3 regions of the Dietzia timorensis genome follow, and region 1 is predicted to be linked to each of the others. Evidence: predicted binding sites of a transcription regulator. Region 1 holds the regulator's gene; each other region holds the start of a gene.

Region 1 (6,830 bases):
CTCGCGGTGCCAGTTGTCGAGCTTGGCCTGGAATTCCTCGCGGATATCGAGCAGTTCGCGGTTGCGCGGAGCGAGGTCGGTGAAGATCTCGGACACGCCCTGCCAGAACGAGTCGGCGTCGAGGCCGGTTCCGGTAATGGCCTCGTTGTTGACGAAGTCGTAGAGGACCTTGTCGATCTGGATATTGCCGACGGTAATGCGCTCAGTCATGTGCGCTGACCTCCCTGTAATTAGTGGGTTGGATCGCGATGTTCCTACCGCCGAGTTTAATTCGCGAGCTCTAGAGCATGGTAGGTCAGGTTCCGCATTGCGGAATTACTTTGGCCAGGCATTATCATCACGAATATGACGAGTTTCGACCCGAAAGCTATAGCATCGGCAGGCGCGACAGACGACGCGCGGGAGATCAAATTTCTCAAAGGCCACGGGACTGAGAACGATTTCGTGGTCGTTCTTGACGAGTCCGCGTCGCTACGGCTTTCCGAGGTATCGATTCGTTCGATCACGAACCGTCGTTCGGGCATCGGGGGCGATGGAATCCTCCGGGTCGCGCGGGCCGGCGACCTGCACGCGGCAGGAGAACTTGATGCCATTCCCGGTGGTGTCGACGCTGGCGATTGGTTCATGGACTACCGCAACGCCGATGGCAGCATCGCCGAAATGTGCGGTAACGGCGTACGCGTATTCGCGCATGCCCTGGTTGCCACGGGGCTCGCCGACGCCGGGGAGATCCGGGTGGGCACGCGTGCCGGACTTCGTCCCGCCACGGTCAGCGACGTGACCGCCGAATCGGCAACGGTATCGGTGTCGATGGGTGTTCCCGAGGTCCTCGGCGTCTCGACGGTCTCCTTCGAAGGTCACACGTTCGCAGGTTTGGCGGTGGACGTCGGGAACCCGCACGTCGCTGCGATAGTTCCACGTATGACGCCGGAGTCCCTCGCCACCTTGCCTGTCGATGTCTCGCCGAGCTTCGACGAGGGCTTCTTCCCGAATGGCGTCAACGTGGAGATCTCCACTCCGCTGGTCGACGGCGAGGTGACGATGCGCGTGCATGAACGTGGTGCAGGAGAGACCCGCTCATGTGGAACCGGCATCGTGGCCACCGCGATCGCGGCGCTCGCCGACGCAGAGCAGAATGACGGCACTGTGGTCGTCAACGTCCCGGGGGGCCGGGTTCAGGTCGAAATCGTCGACGGCCACGCGCAGATGACGGGACCTTCGCGCCTCGTCGCTCTCGGAACTCTCGGTGAACATTTGTTGAAGGCGGATGACGTGCGAGAATAGACCTCGTATGACGAACCCTTTGCACTCTGATCATGACCCGTCCACCGGCGAACTCCAGTTGGAGGAACGCTCGTCTCTCCGGCGCGTTGTCGGCCTGTCCACCGAACTACAGGACATTAACGACGCGGAGTACCGTCAGCTACGCCTCGAGCGTGTCGTCCTCGTTGGTGTATGGACCGAAGGGTCCTCCGCGGAGGCCGATTCCGCGATGGCAGAACTGGGCGCGCTAGCAGAGACTGCAGGCTCGATGGTGCTTGATGCGGTGATCCAGCGCAGGGACAAGCCTGACGCCGCCACATACATCGGCTCCGGGAAGGTCAAAGAGCTCCGCGAGATCGTCGACGCCACGGGCGCCGATACCGTGATCTGCGATGGTGAACTCACACCGGGCCAGTTGATCGCGCTCGAGAAGGCGGTCAACGTCAAGGTGATCGATCGAACGGCGTTGATCCTGGATATCTTCGCTCAGCATGCGACGTCTCGCGAAGGTAAGGCCCAGGTATCGCTCGCGCAGATGGAGTACATGCTTCCGAGGCTTCGCGGCTGGGGTGAGGCGCTCTCACGTCAGGCCGGCGGTCGCGCGGGGTCCAATGGCGGCGTGGGGCTTCGCGGTCCCGGTGAGACGAAGATCGAAACTGATCGTCGTCGAATCCGTGAGCGCATGGCCAAAGTCCGCCGCGAAATTCGAGGAATGAAACAGGCCCGGCTCACCAAGCGCCACCGCCGGCGGGCTACGCCGGTGCCGTCCATCGCTGTTGCCGGATACACGAACGCGGGGAAGTCCAGTCTCGTTAACGCGATTACCGGCGCCGGGGTGTTGGTGGAGGACGCCCTCTTCGCGACACTGGATCCGACGACACGGCGGGCTGAACTTCCCGACGGACGGGCTGTGGTGTTGACCGACACCGTCGGTTTCGTCCGGCACCTCCCGACTCAGCTTGTCGAGGCATTCCGCTCCACGCTCGAAGAGGTGGTCGACTCGGAGTTACTTGTGCACGTCGTCGATGGCTCCCACGCGTTTCCTATGGCGCAGATCGATGCCGTCCGCGCCGTGATTCGCGACGTTGTGGCCGAACAGAACGCTGAGCAGCCGACGGAACTGCTCGTCATCAACAAGATCGACGCCGCAGACCCGCTGGTCCTTGCCGAGTTGCGCGCGGTGTTCAAGGATGCGGCGTTCGTTTCCGCGACATCGGGCGAGGGGATCGAGGCGCTCCGACATACGCTGGCCGAGTACATTGCCGAAACCGACGTCACGGTGACGCTGGAAATTCCCTACTCCCGTGGTGAGATCGTCTCCCGCGTGCACTCCGAGGGTGCAGTCGTGCACGAGGAGTATTCGGACCAGGGAACGGTGGTTACCGTTCGTCTTCCGGAATCGGTGGCAGGCGAATTGGAGGAGTTCCGCCGCTAGATACGGCGGAACACAATGATTACCTTGCCGAGAATCGTGGCGTAATTACCCGGGATCGGTCTGAAGGCTTCGTTGGAGGGAACCAGCCACACGCCGCCCGATGATTTGTCCAGCGTTTTCACGGTGGCCTCGCCGTCAATCATCGCGGCGACGATGTCGCCGTTCTCTGCCACCTGCTGCCGTCGGACGACGACGTAGTCACCATCAAGGATGCCTGCGTCCCGCATCGACTCGCCGACGACCTTGAGAATAAAGGTTTCGCCCGATCCGACAAGTTCTTCGGGCAAAGGAAATACAGCTTCGATTTCTTGCTCCGCGAGGATCGGTCCGCCCGCGGCAATACGTCCGACGACCGGAACGAAAGCGGGATGCGAGGCGCCACGTGGCAGCTGAGCGCGACGTGAGGGCTGGCGTGACGAACTAGGCGAGCGCACATCGACCGCGCGAGGCTTATGCGCATCCCGAATGAGGTACCCCTTCTTCTCGAGAGCGCGAAGCTGATAGGCCACCGACGACGTCGACTGCAGACCGACGGAGTCGCCGATCTCGCGAATGCTCGGCGGATAGCCGTGCTCCTCGATCGCGTCATTGATGACGGTCATGATCATTCGCTGCCGATCGGTCAGCTCTTCCTTTGCGGTGCGTGCCATGCCGGGTTCCTCACTGGGTAGCTCGAGCGGGCCACTTTCGAACATTGGGCCGGTGTGCGTGTAGCTTCATTCGATAGCATACCGTTCGAATCGTAATTCCGACATACACGTGTTCGATCCGCGTGTTGCTTTCGCGGTTTGGGCTTGAATGCAGGTCAAGGAACCACGAGACCCCAAACAGGGGTAATTCCTCCGGCCACGAAGAGCTTTCGTCGGCGAAATTGTCGGACCCGTTTCGTAGAACTAAGACACGAACAAAAGCGGCACAGATTTTCGAAACGCCGCATCAGACGAAGTGTGGTCCGAAAGGAATGGGAAATGACTATTCACATGGAACGGCCCAGTGTGCCCGAGGAATTGACCGCCGATCGCCAGAACGTCCGTAACTCCGGCCTTGCCGTCAAAGGTTTCAAGCAGGTCGCAGATGAACGTAGCCGTATCGACAACACGACCGTTGCGGCCCTTCGCGATCATGGTCTCCGAAGCCGGTCGGGTACCAAGGCGGAACGGTTCGAACGACTTTCTGTGGGGCGCGATGCAGGGCGCCGCTTCGACCGCTACACATCTGTGGCGAAGCGGGGAGCTTCTGAGCGGTATCTTTTCTCGAGTGCCAATTTCGATCGCATGGCACCAGATGTCTGCATACCGACCAGTGCACGCGGCAGGGACTCAGTTCGGCGCGAAGCGGTCGATTTCCGGGCGCCAACGCAGCGGTCGATCGAGCGTATGCAGACTATTACCGCTGCCGCACTGGGCGTCATCGCCGGCTTCGTTCTCTTCCTGTTTCTCTTGTACGCGAGTTAGAAGAAGCGTCTGCTCGCTGCATTGGGGATGGGACGGATGCCGTGTACTGCGAACCGAGGGGATTGAAGTTACGGGAGTCAGCTCGCCCCAACATCTAGTGGTGAGTATCGGATTAAAGCACCCGGGCGTACCATAGGTTGTAGCCGAGACGGCAGAGACCGTCGTCGTGGAGCTACGAGGAGTCCCGAGATGTTTTGCCCTATGTGCCACAAGGCGGATTCGCGAGTCATTGATTCACGAACGGCCGATGAAGGCCTTGCGATCCGCCGGCGAAGAGAATGCACATCTTGCGGTCATCGATACACCACCATGGAAGCTCCGGTGCTCATGGTGAGTAAGCGCAGCGGCGTCACCGAGCCGTTCAGTCGGGACAAGGTCATTCGCGGAGTCCGTCGTGCATGCCAGGGAAGAGACATTACCTCCGACGATCTGCACATGCTCGCGCATCGGGTCGAACTGGCCGTGCGTGCACAGGGCGTGTCGGAGGTACCGGCGCATGAAGTGGGGCTTGCCATTCTTGAGCCACTGCGCGACCTCGATGAAGTCGGGTATCTGCGGTTCGCTTCCGTCTACAAATCGTTTGAGTCTGCGGACGATTTCGAAAAGGAGATCTCGCTACTGCGGAACGACCGGCCCGTTCGCTCCTGACAGCCGTGACTCTAGTTGTCCGCGGCGTACGGGCGTTCTGGGGCTAGGGAGAGTGTAGACCACGGATTGCCTGCCTGATCTTCTTCTCCGATATCGACCCGGCAGTACCCAATTGCTGCGTATATACGCTTACCCGATATTCAGCCAGGGACCAGCGAAGCTCCCTAGATTGCCGTGAGCCACCCTTTCGATGCGATAGCGCACTGCACGCCTCTTCGACTTCGTCTTCGATCCCGATAACGCGCGCGCGAAGGGCATCGTATTTTGGTGGGTTGTCGACAGCCAACTGGATTCGTGCGTCGATGGACCTCATGTGGCGCTCAAGGTGTTCAAGCCGGCCCCGCGCGTGACGCGCCAGGAATCCACGCCCTACGAGAAACTCGACCTCGGCACGTATCTCGTCGCCAAGCTCATTTTCCCGCATCGACATGAGGGAACGCTGCACATCGAGAAGTACCGCTAGAGCTGGCAATACCTGTGTAATCATACGGGCAACGCCACCAGGAACCTCGGACCTTGCTGCATCCCGTATCTCAGCGAAGCCCGAGGCGGTCAGTGGAGCGCCTCCGTTCGAGGCCAGTATGCGGCCGATCATGACAACGACAGCGTCGGCAACCAATGCATCGATGCCGCCGTACGGGTATTGCGTCAGTGCCAGCCGCTGGGCCGGGGGACGGCCCTTGAGTAGCTGAGTTGTCGATACCAGTCCCGGGCGCAACATCTCGATCACGGCACGAGTCATTGCCGCCGAACGCTTCTGCGGAGTCGTGCACACCGTCTTGTGAATGCCGTCCGATTCGACGACCAGAGCCGGGTACGCGACGGCACGGACGCCACCGATGTCGCGGGACACCTCGTCGGGAAGATCGCCGATAGACTCGGCCGTCCATTCGCGGAACGGCCCGTCGTCGTCAACAAGCGAATTGACGAGTTGATCCTGGGACCGCGCCGAAAGTTCTTTTTGCAGCGCGGTGAGCGAATAGCCCGAGGACACGGGGTCGCCGTCGGCGCCGATGACCTCGAACCTCATACGCAGATGGTTGGGCAAAGCCTCCGGATGGAACTCCGAGGCCGGAATGGTGGTCCCCACCCGTGCCGAAAGCGCTTCGCCGACGGACACCGCGAGCGGAGCCTTTCGTGGCGTGATGTCCTCGACGAGGAGATCAGCGAACGAGGCGGCCGGCGCCGCAAGGCGGCGGTACATCTTGGGCAATGTGCGGATGAGCTCGGTATAGAGCTCCGCCCGAAGCCCCGGCACGAGCCATTCGAAACCCGCTGGGCGCACGCGGGCGAGCTGCGCCAACGAAATCTTCACCACGACGCCGTCAGTCTCGGACCGTGGATCGTAGGTGTAATCGAGGTCGAACGTGAGATCGCCCTGTTTCCACTGCGGCGGGAAATCTGCCTCCGAGGGCACCGTGCCGGCGCCGCGCACGTCGCTTTCCGAGAGAGTGAGGGCGGCCTTCTCGTCCTCGCTTGCGGACTTGATCCACGAATCGAAATGACGCCCCGATACGACGGATTCCGGAACCCGGTGAAGATACCAGCTGACGAGCTGTTCGTCGTCGATCACGACGTCGGCGCGGCGAGCACGCGTCTGTAGCTCGCGGGCACGTTCCACGAGTTCCCTGTTGGCACGGACCTCAGTGGATTTGCTCGTCCAATCCCCATCGACGAGCCCATGCCTGACGAAGAGCTCCCGTGCCAGTTGCGGGTCCACGCGGGACAGAAGAATCCGGCGCCCCTCAACGACGGGCAGTCCCAGCAGCGTGACCTTCTCGTACGCCATCGCCGCACCCTGTTTGGACGACCAGTGAGGCTCGGAATAGTTTCGCTTCACCATGTGCTCGGCAAGCGGCTCGACCCACATCGGATCGATTCGGGCGACGTCGCGGGCGAACAGTCGGGAAGTCTCCACGAGCTCGGACGCCATGATCCATTTCGGCGGCTTCTTCGCGACTGAGGACGAAGGGTGGATCAGGAATGAGATGCCGCGAGGTCCGGCGAACTCCCTGGTCTCCTCCTTCCGA
Region 2 (6,830 bases), 470 kb from region 1:
ATTCGTGGCGACACGCACAGCGTCGCATTTGAGGAAAGTTCCTCGACTGTGGCTAAGCATAGCTAACGAGGCGAATGTGAAACAAGTGAATCATGATCGCAGCATCAGTGGAGCAAAGTGGGGAACTCGGGAGAAGCGTGGTGGAGGAATGTGGGGACATGCGGGTCGAGACGGGTGTGAGGCCATCTGGACACAAAAAATCCCTGCCACCGTGGAGGTGACAGGGATTGTGGTCGAAAGTGGGGAGCTAGCTTCTAGCGCCCTTCCTCGAAGCGCCGCCGGAAGCGCTCTTCCATCCGATCACTGAAGTTGCCGGAGGGCTTGCTTTTCGACGCCGGGCCATTCTGCCCTCGGGACCCCTTCTTTGGTGCCGCTTTGCCACGACCTGGCGACGAAGCGCCCTTCTTCTCGGTCGAACCGGAAGTCGATAGCAAGGCGCCTACGCCTGCGCCGAACATGATGACGAAGCCGAGGAGGCTGACGATGGGAAAGCCCGCCGGCTTGGGGCCGAAGGCGAGTCCGACGATGAGTAGCGCAAGCCCGACAAGCCCGACGAGCACAAACTTCCACAAGTTTGGGCTGATACCCGACGATGAGGAGCTTCGACGGACGTTGCTCGCAAACTTGGGATCGTCCGCGTAGAGTCCGCTTTCGATCTCGTCGAGCATCCGCTGCTCGTGCTCTGAAAGTGGCACGGATCCTCCCTTGGCTGGCGTATGTCGCGAGGCTCCCATGTGCACTGCACGCGGTCCCCGATTTTTCCTGGGCAGTGTGTACAACGCGCGACGCAAACTTTTCGTTCCCGCCGAATTCTGGCGCGCGTTTTTACTCCTCCATCATACGTCCATTTGCCCGGGCCGTTACCAATTGATCCTTCGGAATTTCCCGCGAACGGCTAGGCAGCAGCTTTTTCCTGAATCTGCTCTGCCTCGACCCTTTCGAAGAACTGCCCGACCGCCCACAGGAACTTCCTGGCGAATTCGCCATCGACTTTCCGCGGAAGTCCGGCATCGATCGCCGAAACGAGGCCGGAGTACCCGCGAAACGTACGTGCCCACTCGGCCATCGCTGGGCATTCTCGTTCGAGCCGGATCCAGACGTTATTCGGCCCCCTCCGTGGCGGAGCCCCTAGGAGCAACGCCCCTTTTTCTCGGGCGCTGCGGTATGACAGCGCGAGTTTTTCTTCCGGGCTGCTCGCCGAGACTGCCTGCTCCCGGAGAAGTTCGGCCCTTCGCGCACGGCTGATATGAGCAGAACGGCGCCGCGAGCTCTGCGCGGAGATGGTCGACGTTGCCTCTGCCCGATGAATGTTGGTGTACATAATGTTCTCCGTTTTCTTGTCGATTCAATTACGGATAGAACATATATTCGCCAACTGACATTCAGCGTTGACCAGCGTGGATACTTCCAGCCCCTCCGCAGGGTCGGCACATTGTGGTGTTATGGATGGGTGGAAATACGTATCGTCGCTCTCTCGCCGGCCGAGTTTAGGCTAAGGGTGCGCGAGGCGTTGGACGTATACGTCTCGGCCATGGGCTACTCCCCAAGATTGTCGTGGCAGCGCAGCCCCGTGTGGCACGAACACAGCCGATGGGCGGGCTTCTCTGCAGTCGCGGCGTTCGTCTCAAGGGAAGACGCCGCCGGACTCGCGGTGTCGGCGCCCGCGGACGGTGCGGCCGCGCGCGGGCGCGGGAGAAGGTGGTGGTTTCGCCGGGCGAATCACGAGCCGGCGTCCGAGCCGCAGGACCTCGACGTAAGGGTCGTCCCCGCGTCGGGAGACACGCGGGGCCTGGCGGGTCAAGAGCCTCCGTCGTCAGACGAGGTTCTGGTCGGTATTTGCTATGGCTATCGCACCAGCCAGGGGCAGTGGTGGTTCGACCGGGTGTCGGCGGGCGCGCGCTCTGCAGGAGTGTCGCTCCCGGAGATAATGGCCGAACTCACCGAGCTCCACGTTCTCCCTGCGCTTCACGGGCATCGTGTCGGCCGGGCACTGCTGCAGTCGTTTCTCGCCACGCGGACAGAGGGTTCGGTTCTCCTGTCCACTCCCGAGGTCGAGGGCGAGACGAATAACGCCTGGCGTCTCTACCGCCGCGCCGGGTTCACGGATGTGCTGCGCAATTTCCTCTTCGAAGGCGATCCCCGCCGGTTTGCCATCCTGCGGACCGATCTGCACCAGATGTCCGCCACTTCCACAGCAGATGGGTCGAGAACGGAATGACGGGCGCGCGAAACGGCACGAAGATCAGGTACGACGCCGTGGTCATCGGCTCAGGCCACAACGGGCTCATCGCAGCGGCGTACCTGGCGCGCGCGGGCAAGGCGGTGGCCGTGCTGGAACGCGACAGCGTCTTGGGTGGTGCGACGTCAACCGTAGAGCGCTACCCCGGACACCTCACCGACCGCGGTTCGTCGTCGCATCTGATGATTCGGCACACCGGGATAATCGAAGAGCTCGAGCTGGGCCGATTCGGACTCGAATACCTCGATTGCGATCCGTGGGCGTTCGCGCCCGCTCCGCCGGGTTCGGGCGAGCCTCCACTGGTGTTCTCCTCTGATCTCGATGCCACGTGCGCGTCGATCGCAGCCGCCTGTTCGGAACGCGACGCCGCCGCATATCGCGAATTCGTCGCGACATGGACCCCGCTCGCAGAGGGCATGATGGCGAGCTTCGGGTCGGCGCCGAACCCGCGTGGCCTCGGGAAGCTGGTCGGATCCTACGGAATGCGCCATCCCCTCGCGCTCTCCCATCAGTTTCTCTCTTCCGGCGATGCGCTCCTGGATTATTGGTTCGACTCCGAGCGCCTCAAGGCAGCTCTCGCGTGGTTCGGCGCGCAGTCGGGTCCGCCGATGTCGTCCCCGGCCACGGCGCCGATGATCGGCTTCGCCGCGCTCATGCATTCGATCCCTCCCGGTAGAGCCCGCGGCGGTTCGGGCGCGCTCGCCGAAGCTCTCATCGCGGCGATCAGGTACAACGGTGGCGAGGTCCTCGCCTCCCATGCCGTCACCGCACTGTCGCCCGATGACGGCGGAGCGTGGACGGTTCGCGCGGGCGACAGGGATTTCCGCGCTCGCTGCGTCATTTCCGCCGCGCATATCCTCTCGACTCTCGAGCTCGTCCGCCCGCTCGTTTCGTCCGCCGACTGGGCCCGGTGGCGGCGAGGAATCCGCACGGGTTTCGGCGTCGGGATGCCGGTGCGCGTGGGAACGGATCGACTTCCCACCTACGAGGGAGCGCGTGTCGAGGAAAGTTCGCGGGGACTACAGCTACTCGTTAACGACCGCAAGCTCCTCGACCGGCGGTATGGCGTCGCCTCGGCGGGCGCCCTCGACGCCGATCCTGCAGTGCTCGTCATGAGTTTTTCCTCTCTCGACCCGAGCCTGGCCCCGTCCGGGAAACACGAGTTGACTCTGTGGTCCCAGTGGCACCCACGGCACTTGGCGGATGGTCGAAGCTGGGACGAGGTCAAGAACGCCGAGGCCGACCGCATCATCGCCGCGGTGGATTCCTATTCGCCGGGGTTCGCGAACTCGGTCGAGCATCGATTCGCGCAGTCCCCGCTCGATCTCGAGCGCGAGCTCGGGCTGTGGGGCGGGAACGTGATGCACGTCGAGATGGCTCTCGACCAGATGCTCCCGTTTCGGCCCCACCCTGAACTTGCCCAGTACCGGATTCCCGGGATCGCGGGACTATTTCTTGCCGGCGCCTCACAACATCCGGGCGGTGGCGTCATCGGTACGAGTGGGCGGATCTCCGCCTCGCTCGCACGTTCATACCTCCGCAAAGCGGTGACGAGGAAGATGTTCTGAGATGGTTTTGGCGAGTCGCGACAAACAACTCGCGTCCTACCCAGGCACAATGGTGTTCTGTGATGACCGTTAATGCCCTGAACACCCGCAAGCCCGAAACGCCTTCGGGTGCGGCGTATCGACAGTCCGGCGGCCGCGGCCCGGCGTGGCTCCGACGCGGCACACTATTCTCGCTGGTCGTGGCGCTGGCGTTCACCCTTTCGGGATGCCTGCAGCTGGGAGCCGATCTCTCGGTAGGCAAGAACGATACTGTTTCCGGCCGCATCCTGTTGGCCGGAGATAACGCAGAAGAAGCCTCCGTACTCAACGGGCTCTCCGTCCCGACCGGCCTCGAGGAGAAGGTCCGCATCTCCAATTACGCGGCCAATAATTTCTCGGGCAAGGAGATCTACTTCACCGAACTCAGCTTCGCCGACGTCGACACCATGGTGATCGGACTACAGGTGGACAATTCCCGGCCGTATTCGATGAGTTTCCGCCGCTCCGGCGGAAAGGTCACGTTCGAGGGCAGCATCGATCTGACCGGCGTACCCCAGGAACAGACCGGAGGGATCCAGTCGCGAATCGACCTGAGCTTCCCCGCTCCCGTGGAGAACACCAACGGCACGATCGAAGACGATCCGAACCGCGTCTCGTGGTCTCCACAGGCGGGAACCGTGAGCACGCTGGAGGCCAGCACCAGCTACCCCGATCCAGCTACCCGCGGCTTCGCCGTATGGCTCATCGTCGGCATTGGTGCGGCCGTGCTGGTCTCGATCCTGGTGATCCTGCTCGCCAGGTCCTCGCGAGCGCGTACCGACGCGGGAATCCGCTCGCCGCTCTGACGGGCTGACGCCGCAGCGGGCTCGGCGGTCTCGCGTTCGGTCGGCGAGCCCGCCCCAGCGGCGCTCAAGCGAGGACGACTCCCCCGTGCGCCCCCACCTCTGGAGCCATTCCCAGATTGGCTAGCACCTCCTGCGTCGCGCGCGAGAAGTTGAGCGTGTTGAAGTGCAGGCACGGGGCGCCTTCACGAATGAGTCGCTCACACAGGTTCGTCGCGAACTCGATGCCGACCTCCCGCACCGCCGCCCGGTCTTCGGTCTCCCCGCTGCCCGCCGCTCGGGTAAGTCGACTCTCGAAGTCGGCCGGCAGCTTCGAGCCCGAAAGCTCGAGCATCCGGCGCACGGATCGTAGCGAGGTCACCGGCATGAGACCCGGAATAATCGGCTTGGCACCCTGCTCGGGGTCCGCGGCGACCACGCGATCGCGGAGCCGGAGGTAGTCGTCGACGTCGAAGAACATCTGTGTGATCGAATATTCAGCACCGCTGCGCAGCTTCGTCACGAGAACCTCGGTGTCGACATCGAGCGTGCTCGCCCGATAGTGCCCTTCCGGGAACGACGCGACGCCCACCTCGAAGGAGTCCTTCTCCCCGATGAGTCGGACCAGTTCGTCCGCATAGCGAAGCCCGCCCGGGTGCTGCGTCCACTCACCGAGCGGATCTCCCGGTGGATCCCCGCGCAGCGCGAGGATGTTGTGCACGCCCGCCTTCGCGTATTCGTCGACGAGCGCGTCGAGCTCGGAGACGGTGTGACCCACGGCCGTCAGATGCGCGATAGGCAAGAGGGCGGTGTTATTCGCGACGTCACGGGTGATGCGAAGTGTGCGGTCGCGGGTCGACCCGCCCGCTCCGTACGTCACCGACACGAACGCCGCGCCCAACTGCTCGAACACCGAGGCGGCGCGCCACAAACGCTCCTCTGCCGCCTCGTCACGCGGCGGGTAGAACTCGACCGAGAACGGGATCCGCGCAGTTGTGGACGCCGACATTCGCGCAATGACGCCATCGTGAGCAGTCGTGTGCGAATCGTGGGCGTTCCCGGCGGTCACTACGTCGAGCCTCCTGTGTCATGGAATGAAGTTCCAGGCCAGTCTAGGGAAGGGCTCCTCCCACCGGCCAGTTCACCCTTGGTTCCCTCCCCGGGCATGCCGGCGGCTCGCTCGCGATAAGGTGACAGAGGCACATGCCGATTCCCAGGGTTCGGCACGGCAGAAGACTATGGCCGACTGGCGGCCCTCGGCGAAAGGCTGCAGCAGCTGATGAAGGATGCGACAGGCACCGACGATTCGCGGACGTGCTCGGATCCGGCGTCCGCTATCCAGCGGGAGCTGGAGAGCTTCCTCTCTCGCCGCCGCGCCTCGCTCTCCGAGATCGATGGCCGCTGCAGCGACATCGCCGACCGCCTCGAGCGCTTCGTCCTCGGCGGCGGCAAGCGGATGCGGCCGCGTTTCGGCGTCGCCGCCTACTGCGCCTCCGCACCTTCGGGCGATCCGACCGCGTCCGCGGACATCGACACCGCGATCAAAGCGCTCGCGGCCCTGGAACTCATTCAGGCGTGTGCGCTGATCCACGACGACATAATCGACGCCTCCGCAACCCGTCGAGGTCTACCCACCGTCCACGTCGCACTCTCGTCCGAACACTCGGACGCCGAATGGAGCGGCAACAGCGACTCCTACGGACGCTCCCAGGCCATTCTGCTCGGGGACATCGCACTTGCCTGGGCGGACGAGATGTTATCCGAGGCCCTACTGGCGTGCCCGACCATGTCGATCGAGTTCTACCGCCGCGCGCACTCGGTGTGGGCGAACATGAAGACCGAGGTTCTCGGCGGCCAGATGCTCGACGTGCACGCCGAAGCCACCAACGCTTCCGATCTCGACACTCCCACCCGGGTCAACCGCTTCAAGACAGCCGCGTACACGATCGAGCGACCTGTCCATCTCGGGGCGGTCCTTGCGGGCGCACCGCCCGAAACCATCGAGGCATTGCGCACGTTCGGGGTATCCATGGGGATTGCCTACCAACTGGTCGACGACATGCTCGGGGTATTCGGTGACCCGGAGGTCACCGGGAAGCCTTCGGGGGACGATATCCGCGAGGGCAAGCGCACGCTTCTCATCAACTACGCGCTCAATCGGGCCTCGTCGGCGGACGCGGCGGAGCTCACCCGTGCGCTCGGCGCCGAGCTGGACGCGGAGCA
Region 3 (6,830 bases), 1.1 Mb from region 1:
CAGCGCCGCGAATTCGCGCGAACCGATGATGTCGGCCAGGGCATCCTCCGTGCCGTGAATGATCCTCGTGGGAATCGAAATCGTTCCCGCCTGCGCGCGGGTCGTATCCCCGGCGGACAGCATCGTCGCTGCCGTCAATGCGGGAACTGGTTTGTGGAACACGAGCGGGTCCTCAGAATAGTCCTCCACGTACGCCTCGATCCTGCTGATTCCCTCTGGATCAAGCGAAGACGCGGGGGCCCATGGCGCCAACGCCGCGAGCAGTTCGCCGAGATTCTTGTACCACTCCGGGTAGCCGACGCCGACGAGTAGTGCAGGCGAGGACAGGAACATGCCGTCGACGGCCCCCGGGACGCGCACTGCGGTCGCCGCCGCGAGCAGCCCGCCCATGGAGTGGCCCATCAGTCCGACCGGGATCCCGCGTTCTCGCGCATGAGCCGCCACCCGCAGGAGCGCCGCGTGCACTGTGCCGACCAACGCATTCACGTCGACGACCGCACGCCGTCCCGAAGAGCGCCCGTGCCCGGGAAGATCGAACGCGAACACGGTGACCCCACTCTCAGCGAGATGTTCGATCTGCCGCGCATAGCGGCCGTGGTGCTCGCCGAATCCGTGCACGAGTAGCAGTGCGGCCCGCTCGGTGCCGCGCGCCGGGAACGACCTGCCGAACACAGTGCCGCCGTCCGCGCCGGGTTCGCCGGCGTTCCAAGGGGTCGAGGGCACGCTGTCGATGCTGGGGAGGTACGTCATTCCCACACAGTAACCCCCACCCATGACGTCGGACGCCGGTTTCACCCGACCGGGCGGGGCCGGAAAATTCCTGCTCTACTATCACCGGCTTCTCAGCGATCACCTGCGAAGCTGCCAGCATCGGAGAATATCGTCGCCGGTGTGACTTTGCTTGACGGGCCTTCCGGCCCTATTGACTTCTTGATGACAGGGTTCGCGACGCTGGCGATCTGTGCCTCGGCGATCCTGCTACTGGTGGTCGTACTCGTACCGCGATTACGCGAAGGCGCCGGCCTTCCGTCGACGATCCTTGCCCTCGTCGGCGCGATCGTCGCTCGATTCACCGAGCAGAACACGGTGTTCGGCGACGAGGTGTTTCGCGGTTCGACCGTCTACTGGTCGGTGGCGCTCGCCCTCACGTCGGCGGTGTGGTGGGGCGTGGCCTCGGCGAAAAACAAGCCCCAGGCGCCTCATCCCGTCGTCCACAAGCCTTCCTTGTCGCCTGGGGAATCCACGTCCGCGGTCGCCGTGCAGACGCGCCCCCGGACCGGCTCGGCCCAGGCTGCCGCCTCGACCACCCGACCACGCACGTCGTCCTCCTCCACCTTCGCCACGTGGAGTGTGCTCGTGCTCGGCGGGGCCGCGTCCATCGCCATCGCCGTGTCAACCTTCCTCACCGCTACAGGCATCCATCCCGTGTCGCTCCCCCTCTAGCCCCTGAACGCGACGATCGACACTTTCGTCGGTCTCAGACCCCCGAGAACGTAACGCAGCAGGCAAACACCCAGGTCCGCCCGGACCGGCCGCACTCCACAGGCCCATCCGTGATCCACAGCGGTTGATTTCGTTGCAGGTTTCGCGCCGTCTTTTTCGGCCTGTCCTCATAGCGTGGCGGCCATGAACGACATCCCCGATGACACGGCGCCCCGCGAGAGTCCGGTCGCGCTCGTGTCCCACGCGAGCGAGGCGCTCGCCGATGTGTGCGCGTCGTTGGCTCCCGAGCGCGGCTGGCTCGGCGAAAGCGATCGGTTCTCGATTTCCCGCGAGGTCGAGCTCATCGCTCGCCGCGCGGAAGTCGCGGCAGTTCTTCACGCCGGGCACTTCGCCTCGGTGGAGGTCGCGCTGAACCGTTCCCGCACGCGAATTGCCGCAGCTCTATCGGAAGCGACGGGCTGCAGCAGGCCGCAGGCGCATACTCGGCTGGATACCTTCGATCTTGTCGACACCATCGCCGGCCGCGCGTTCATCGAGCTACGGATCACCGCGATTCAAGCACGCGCCATCGCCTCCGCACGCGAACCCTACGAAGACCTCCTCGACAAGGCCGTCCTCGACAGGGCCGAAGAGCGCATCGTGCGCAGGGCGGGCACCAAGTCCGCCGCCACGCTCAAGCAGGAGGTACAAACCTCACTCAGCCCCAGGCTCCCGTCCGACGGCAAGGACCGGCAGGCACAACAGCGCGCGGCCCGCGCGGCGCGACTCTACGGTCAGCAATCCGATGGCATGTCCAAACTCGTCTTAAACGTAACCCCGGGTACGCGGTCCTTGCTCGGAGGTCTATCGGCGCGGGCGAGCGCGCTGCGCGCGAAACAGGCCGAAGAAGCGCCAAAGAGGGCCGGGTTCCGGAGGATCTCAGCCACGAGCAGGCGTTCCACGATCTTCTCCTCGAGCACCTCGCCACCACCGACGATTCATCCAACGCAACCGAAACGCCACAAGGCCAGAGCCCCGCAGAAAACGCTTCGCGACCGGCTCCCCACACGTCGTCCGGCTCCACGCCGGTCGCTTCGATCGTCATCCGCCTCGGCCCGGGAGACTGGACCAATCTCGGCACTCTCGTGTCGACGAATTCCGGCGCGGTCGTGTCCGTGCGCGACGCCCTCGACATGGCTTCGAGCGGCCCCAGCTTTTTATCCACGCGAGTTTCCGGCCGCGAGCGATTGTTCCGGATCGACGAGATCGATCCCGACGCCACGAACGCCGAGTCCCGATTCGCCGACGCGGTCCAACGCCTGGTGCTTTACGCCCAAGCCGATGGCTGCCGCTTCCCCGGTTGCGACGAACCTGCGGTGCGGTGCCAGGTACACCACCTAAAACCCTGGAATGACGGCGGACGTACCACCCTCGCAAATCTGCTTCTCGTGTGCCGCGCGCATCACAACAAGATCAACGGCTCTCCGGATGGCTGGTCGGTTCGCCCGGATCCGCACGATCTCGAAAAATTCGTGTGGACGCCAAATACTCCGCCGCGGGACTCCGCAGAGCCCGCCTAACGCCCGGCCGAACACCGACCGGACCCGCTAGGCGCCCAACCTGCGCGGTCCCCCACCCGCATCGCCACGCGCCTTCGCAACACCACAGCGAAGGCGCCACACGGCGTGCTAGAAAATTTCGCCCGGGCTGTACACCGCCGCGTCAGGGTACTGCTCGACGAGGTCCGCGACCTGCGCAACGACCGCATCGGTCTGCGAGCCGGCCGCACCGACAAACGCGTCCTTCTGCGCAAGTTCGGCCTCGAGCTGTTCCTTGTCCAGCGGGATGCGAGAATCTGCGGCGAGCCGTTCGATCAGGTCCGGTTCTCGCCCCTCCTCGCGCATCGCCAACGCAACGGCCACCGCGTTCTCCTTGATCGCCTCGTGCGCGGTCTCACGCCCCACGCCAGCACGCACGGACGCCATGAGCACCTTCGTAGTCGCGAGGAACGGCAGGTAACGCTGGAGCTCCTTGTCGATCACCGCCGGGTAGGCACCGAACTCCTCGAGCACGGTGAGAAATGTTTCGTACTGCCCTTCAAGCGTGAAGAACGCGTCAGGAAGCGCGACCCGACGCACCACGGAGCAGAACACGTCGCCCTCGTTCCACTGGGCACCGGCAAGCTCGGACACCATCGACTGGTAGCCACGAAGCACGACCTGCATCCCGTTGATCCGCTCGCACGAACGCGCGTTCATCTTGTGCGGCATAGCGGACGAACCGACTTGTCCCGGCTTGAACCCCTCGGTCACCGTTTCGTTCCCCGCCATCAGACGCACAGTGTGGGCCCAGGATGACGCCGCCGCTCCCATATGCACGAGCGCACCGACAACCTCGTGGTCCACCGAACGCGGATACACCTGCCCGACGGAACTGAAGACCTGGCCGAACCCGAGGTGCTGCGCGACGAGCGTTTCGAGCTCCTGCAGCTTCGCCTCGTCGCCGTCAAAAAGATCCAACATGTCCTGCGCGGTGCCCATCGGCCCCTTGATTCCGCGAAGCGGGAGGTTATCGGCTGTGGTCCGCACCCGCCGTAGCGCGATGAGGAGCTCCTCTGTGGCCGAGGCGAATCGCTTGCCGAGCGTCGTCGCCTGGGCGGCGACGTTGTGCGAGCGGCCGGCCATCACGAGGTCCCGGTACGCTACCGCGCGCTCGGCCAGTCGCCGCGCGGCCGCGACGCCGCGCCCGTGGACGAGTTCCAGCGACTGCCGCAGCTGCAGCTGCTCCACGTTCTCGGTGAGGTCGCGGCTCGTCATCCCCTTATGGATGTGCTCGTGCCCGGCCAGCGCGTTGAATTCCTCGATCCGCGCCTTCACATCGTGGCGGGTCACGCGCTCGCGCTCGGCGATCGAGTCAAGGTTTACCTGGTCGATCACCGCCTCGTAGTCGGCGATAACATCGTCGGCGATATCCAGTCCGAGCGAGGACTGCGCACGCATCACGGCGATCCACAGTTGCCGTTCGAGCCGAATCTTGTTCTCGGCCGACCAGATCCGCGCCATGTCCGCGCTCGCATACCGTGAGGCGAGAACGTTGGCGATACGAGGCTTTGCTGGGCTATTCGCGCTATCAGTCACGCCCTCGATTATTGCCCATCCCCGCGCCCGGCCTCTAGCCGCCTCTCCCCCGTCGCATCCGCCACGCGGCTCCTTCGTCTTTCTCGCGTCAGCTCCGGGTCGTGCGTTCCTTGCGCAGCAGGAATCGCTGGATCTTGCCCGATGGTGTCTTGGGAAGCTCGGCGACATAGTGGATCCGGCGAGGGTAGGCGTGCGCCGCGAATCCCTTCTTCACCAGGTGCTGGAGCCGCGAAGTCGTGGCCTCGGCCGTCCCCGCGTCCGGAATACCGTCGCGCAGGACGACGTAGCTTTCGAGCACCTCTCCGCGCAGGTCGTCCGGAACGCCGATGACGGCGGCCTCTATTACCTCCGGGTCCTGCACCAACACCGATTCGACATCGAACGGACCGATCCGGTAGCCGGCCATGATAACGACATCGTCGTCGCGACTGGCGAAGTAGAACATCCCATCCTGGCCCCGCTTGCCGGCATCGCCTGTGTAGTACCAGCGACCGTCGGAGGAGAAGCGCTCTGCCGTCTTCTCCGGCGCGTCGAGGTAGCCGGCAAACCATTTGAGCGCGCTCGCCGACATGTCGATCGCCACCCTTCCCATTCGATCGTCCGAGGACGCCCCCGCCGCCGCCCGTTCCATCGGTCGATCGTCTACGGGATCGAGCACCTCGCTATCCCAACCCGGCAGGGAAACGCCCATGGAACCGGCGCGTAAATCGTTGCGGTACTGCGGATGCCATGGGTTGACGATGAACATTCCATGCTCGGTCTGGCCATAGTGATCGCGAACCTCGCTGCCGAAGAAGCTCTTGCCCCATTCGATGATCTCCGGAGTCAGTGGCTCGCCGGCCGAAGACGCGCAGCGCAGTACCGTCGGTCCCGACGCGCCCGCAGCGTGCGCGCGAATCGTGCGATACACGGTAGGTGCGGCGGCGAAATTCGTGACACCACACTCTTCGAACACCCGCAGCGCCAGCGTTGGCGAATATGCCGAGGTGAGCAGAATGTTCGGCAACCCGAGTGCCATCGGACCCATAATCCCGTAGTACAGGCCATAGGCCCAGCCCGGGTCTGCGGAGTTCCAGAACACGTCCTCGGGGTGCATGTCCAGCCCGATTTCCATGTATTGGTGGAACGACGCCAGCGAACGCACGGGGATCACCACGCCCTTCGGGCGCCCAGTTGTCCCGGAGGTGTAGAGCACCACCATCGTGGCACCACTTCCCACCCGAGCGGCGGAACGATCGCCCCATTCGGACTCCTGCGTGAGCTCCTCCAGCTGTAGGTCACCCGCGCGTAGCGCAGACTCCGCTGCCGCACCGGAGCCCGCGACGACGACTTGGGCCTCGCCGCCGGAGATCTTCTCGCGTTGCCCCGGATCGCTCACGATCACCTTCGCGCGCGAGCCCTCCAGGCGCATCTCGATAGCCGGCCAGGCAAACGCCGTGAATAGCGGCACGTACACCGCACCGAGCCGCCAGATACCGAGCATGACTCCAACGAGCTCCGCGGACTTGCCCATCAGCGTCGCGACTGCGTCGCCTTCGCCCACACCGAGATCGGCGAGCGCCGCTGCGACCTTCTCGCTGTTCGCCTTCAGCTCCCCGTACGTCAGGGCTGTGGTCTGGAGGGCGCCGTCTTCGTCTTCGGAGACAACCGAGAACGCGGTCGCCTCGGGATCGTGGCGGTCACAGAGCAGTTCGGCGACGCAGGCGTCGGGAGTGTCGTATTCGGCGAGCAGCTGGTCGACGGACCTCGCGGTCCGGGTTTCGTCGCCAGCGCCCTTCTCGATCGTTGCGGACACGTTCGTCTCCTCATTTCTCGGAAGCTGTCGCCCGAGCATGGACCAGCGCCGCGCCCAGGCGGCTGCGAGAAACCCGCAGCCACACCGCAAGTATGGCGCAGATCACATTTGGTGAGTATCCACGAACGTGGGTATCCGGCCCGAAAACCGTCAACGAGCGAGAAATTCCTCAAGCCGACCTAGCGCGATCGAGATGCTCTCGGCATCGCCGGCGAAGCTCATGCGCACCGTTGTGGCCCCACCGCGCTGGTCGAAATCGACGCCCGGGGTGAGCGCGACGCCGGTCGCGCCGAGTACCTCCCGGCACCATGCCAGCGAATCGGAGGTGTGCGCCGACACGTCGACGTACACATAGAACGCCCCATCAGGCTGCGCGATCAGCGGCATCCCCAACTCATCCAGCCTGCCGACGACGAGGTCGCGATTTTCCGCATACCGTTCAACGTGCCCGTCGAGCTCCGCCGCAGCGTCCCGCC

Evidence for each region. The regulator LexA, encoded in region 1, represses DNA repair genes until DNA is damaged. The targets are predictions, from matches to a motif close to CGAACANNTGTTCG.
Region 2: the regulator LexA is predicted to act here: its motif matches at 1,358-1,371, upstream of BJL86_RS06805 (SAV_6107 family HEPN domain-containing protein).
Region 3: the regulator LexA is predicted to act here: its motif matches at 2,369-2,382, upstream of BJL86_RS03810 (HNH endonuclease signature motif containing protein).

What each region holds. Positions count from the first base shown of each region.
Region 1 is NZ_CP015961.1:1,942,149-1,948,978, reverse strand. Features, by position in the region: gene BJL86_RS08910 (malate synthase G) at 1-210, opposite strand, end outside; gene dapF (diaminopimelate epimerase) at 406-1,284, shown strand; gene hflX (GTPase HflX) at 1,304-2,698, shown strand; gene lexA (transcriptional repressor LexA) at 2,695-3,393, opposite strand; gene BJL86_RS08890 (hypothetical protein) at 3,667-4,152, shown strand; gene nrdR (transcriptional regulator NrdR) at 4,342-4,800, shown strand; gene hrpA (ATP-dependent RNA helicase HrpA) at 4,844-6,830, opposite strand, start outside.
Region 2 is NZ_CP015961.1:1,476,974-1,483,803, reverse strand. Features, by position in the region: gene BJL86_RS06810 (DUF3040 domain-containing protein) at 255-695, opposite strand; gene BJL86_RS06805 (SAV_6107 family HEPN domain-containing protein) at 896-1,321, opposite strand; gene BJL86_RS06800 (GNAT family N-acetyltransferase) at 1,511-2,218, shown strand; gene BJL86_RS06795 (phytoene desaturase family protein) at 2,215-3,807, shown strand; gene BJL86_RS06790 (LppM family (lipo)protein) at 3,870-4,631, shown strand; gene metF (methylenetetrahydrofolate reductase [NAD(P)H]) at 4,696-5,616, opposite strand; gene BJL86_RS06780 (polyprenyl synthetase family protein) at 5,887-6,830, shown strand, end outside.
Region 3 is NZ_CP015961.1:824,080-830,909, reverse strand. Features, by position in the region: gene BJL86_RS03825 (alpha/beta fold hydrolase) at 1-750, opposite strand, end outside; gene BJL86_RS03820 (hypothetical protein) at 892-1,443, shown strand; gene BJL86_RS17025 (hypothetical protein) at 1,611-1,787, opposite strand; partial or broken gene BJL86_RS17825 (hypothetical protein) at 1,708-2,223, shown strand; gene BJL86_RS03810 (HNH endonuclease signature motif containing protein) at 2,568-3,002, shown strand; gene purB (adenylosuccinate lyase) at 3,111-4,559, opposite strand; gene BJL86_RS03800 (AMP-binding protein) at 4,648-6,393, opposite strand; gene BJL86_RS03795 (aminotransferase class I/II-fold pyridoxal phosphate-dependent enzyme) at 6,505-6,830, opposite strand, start outside.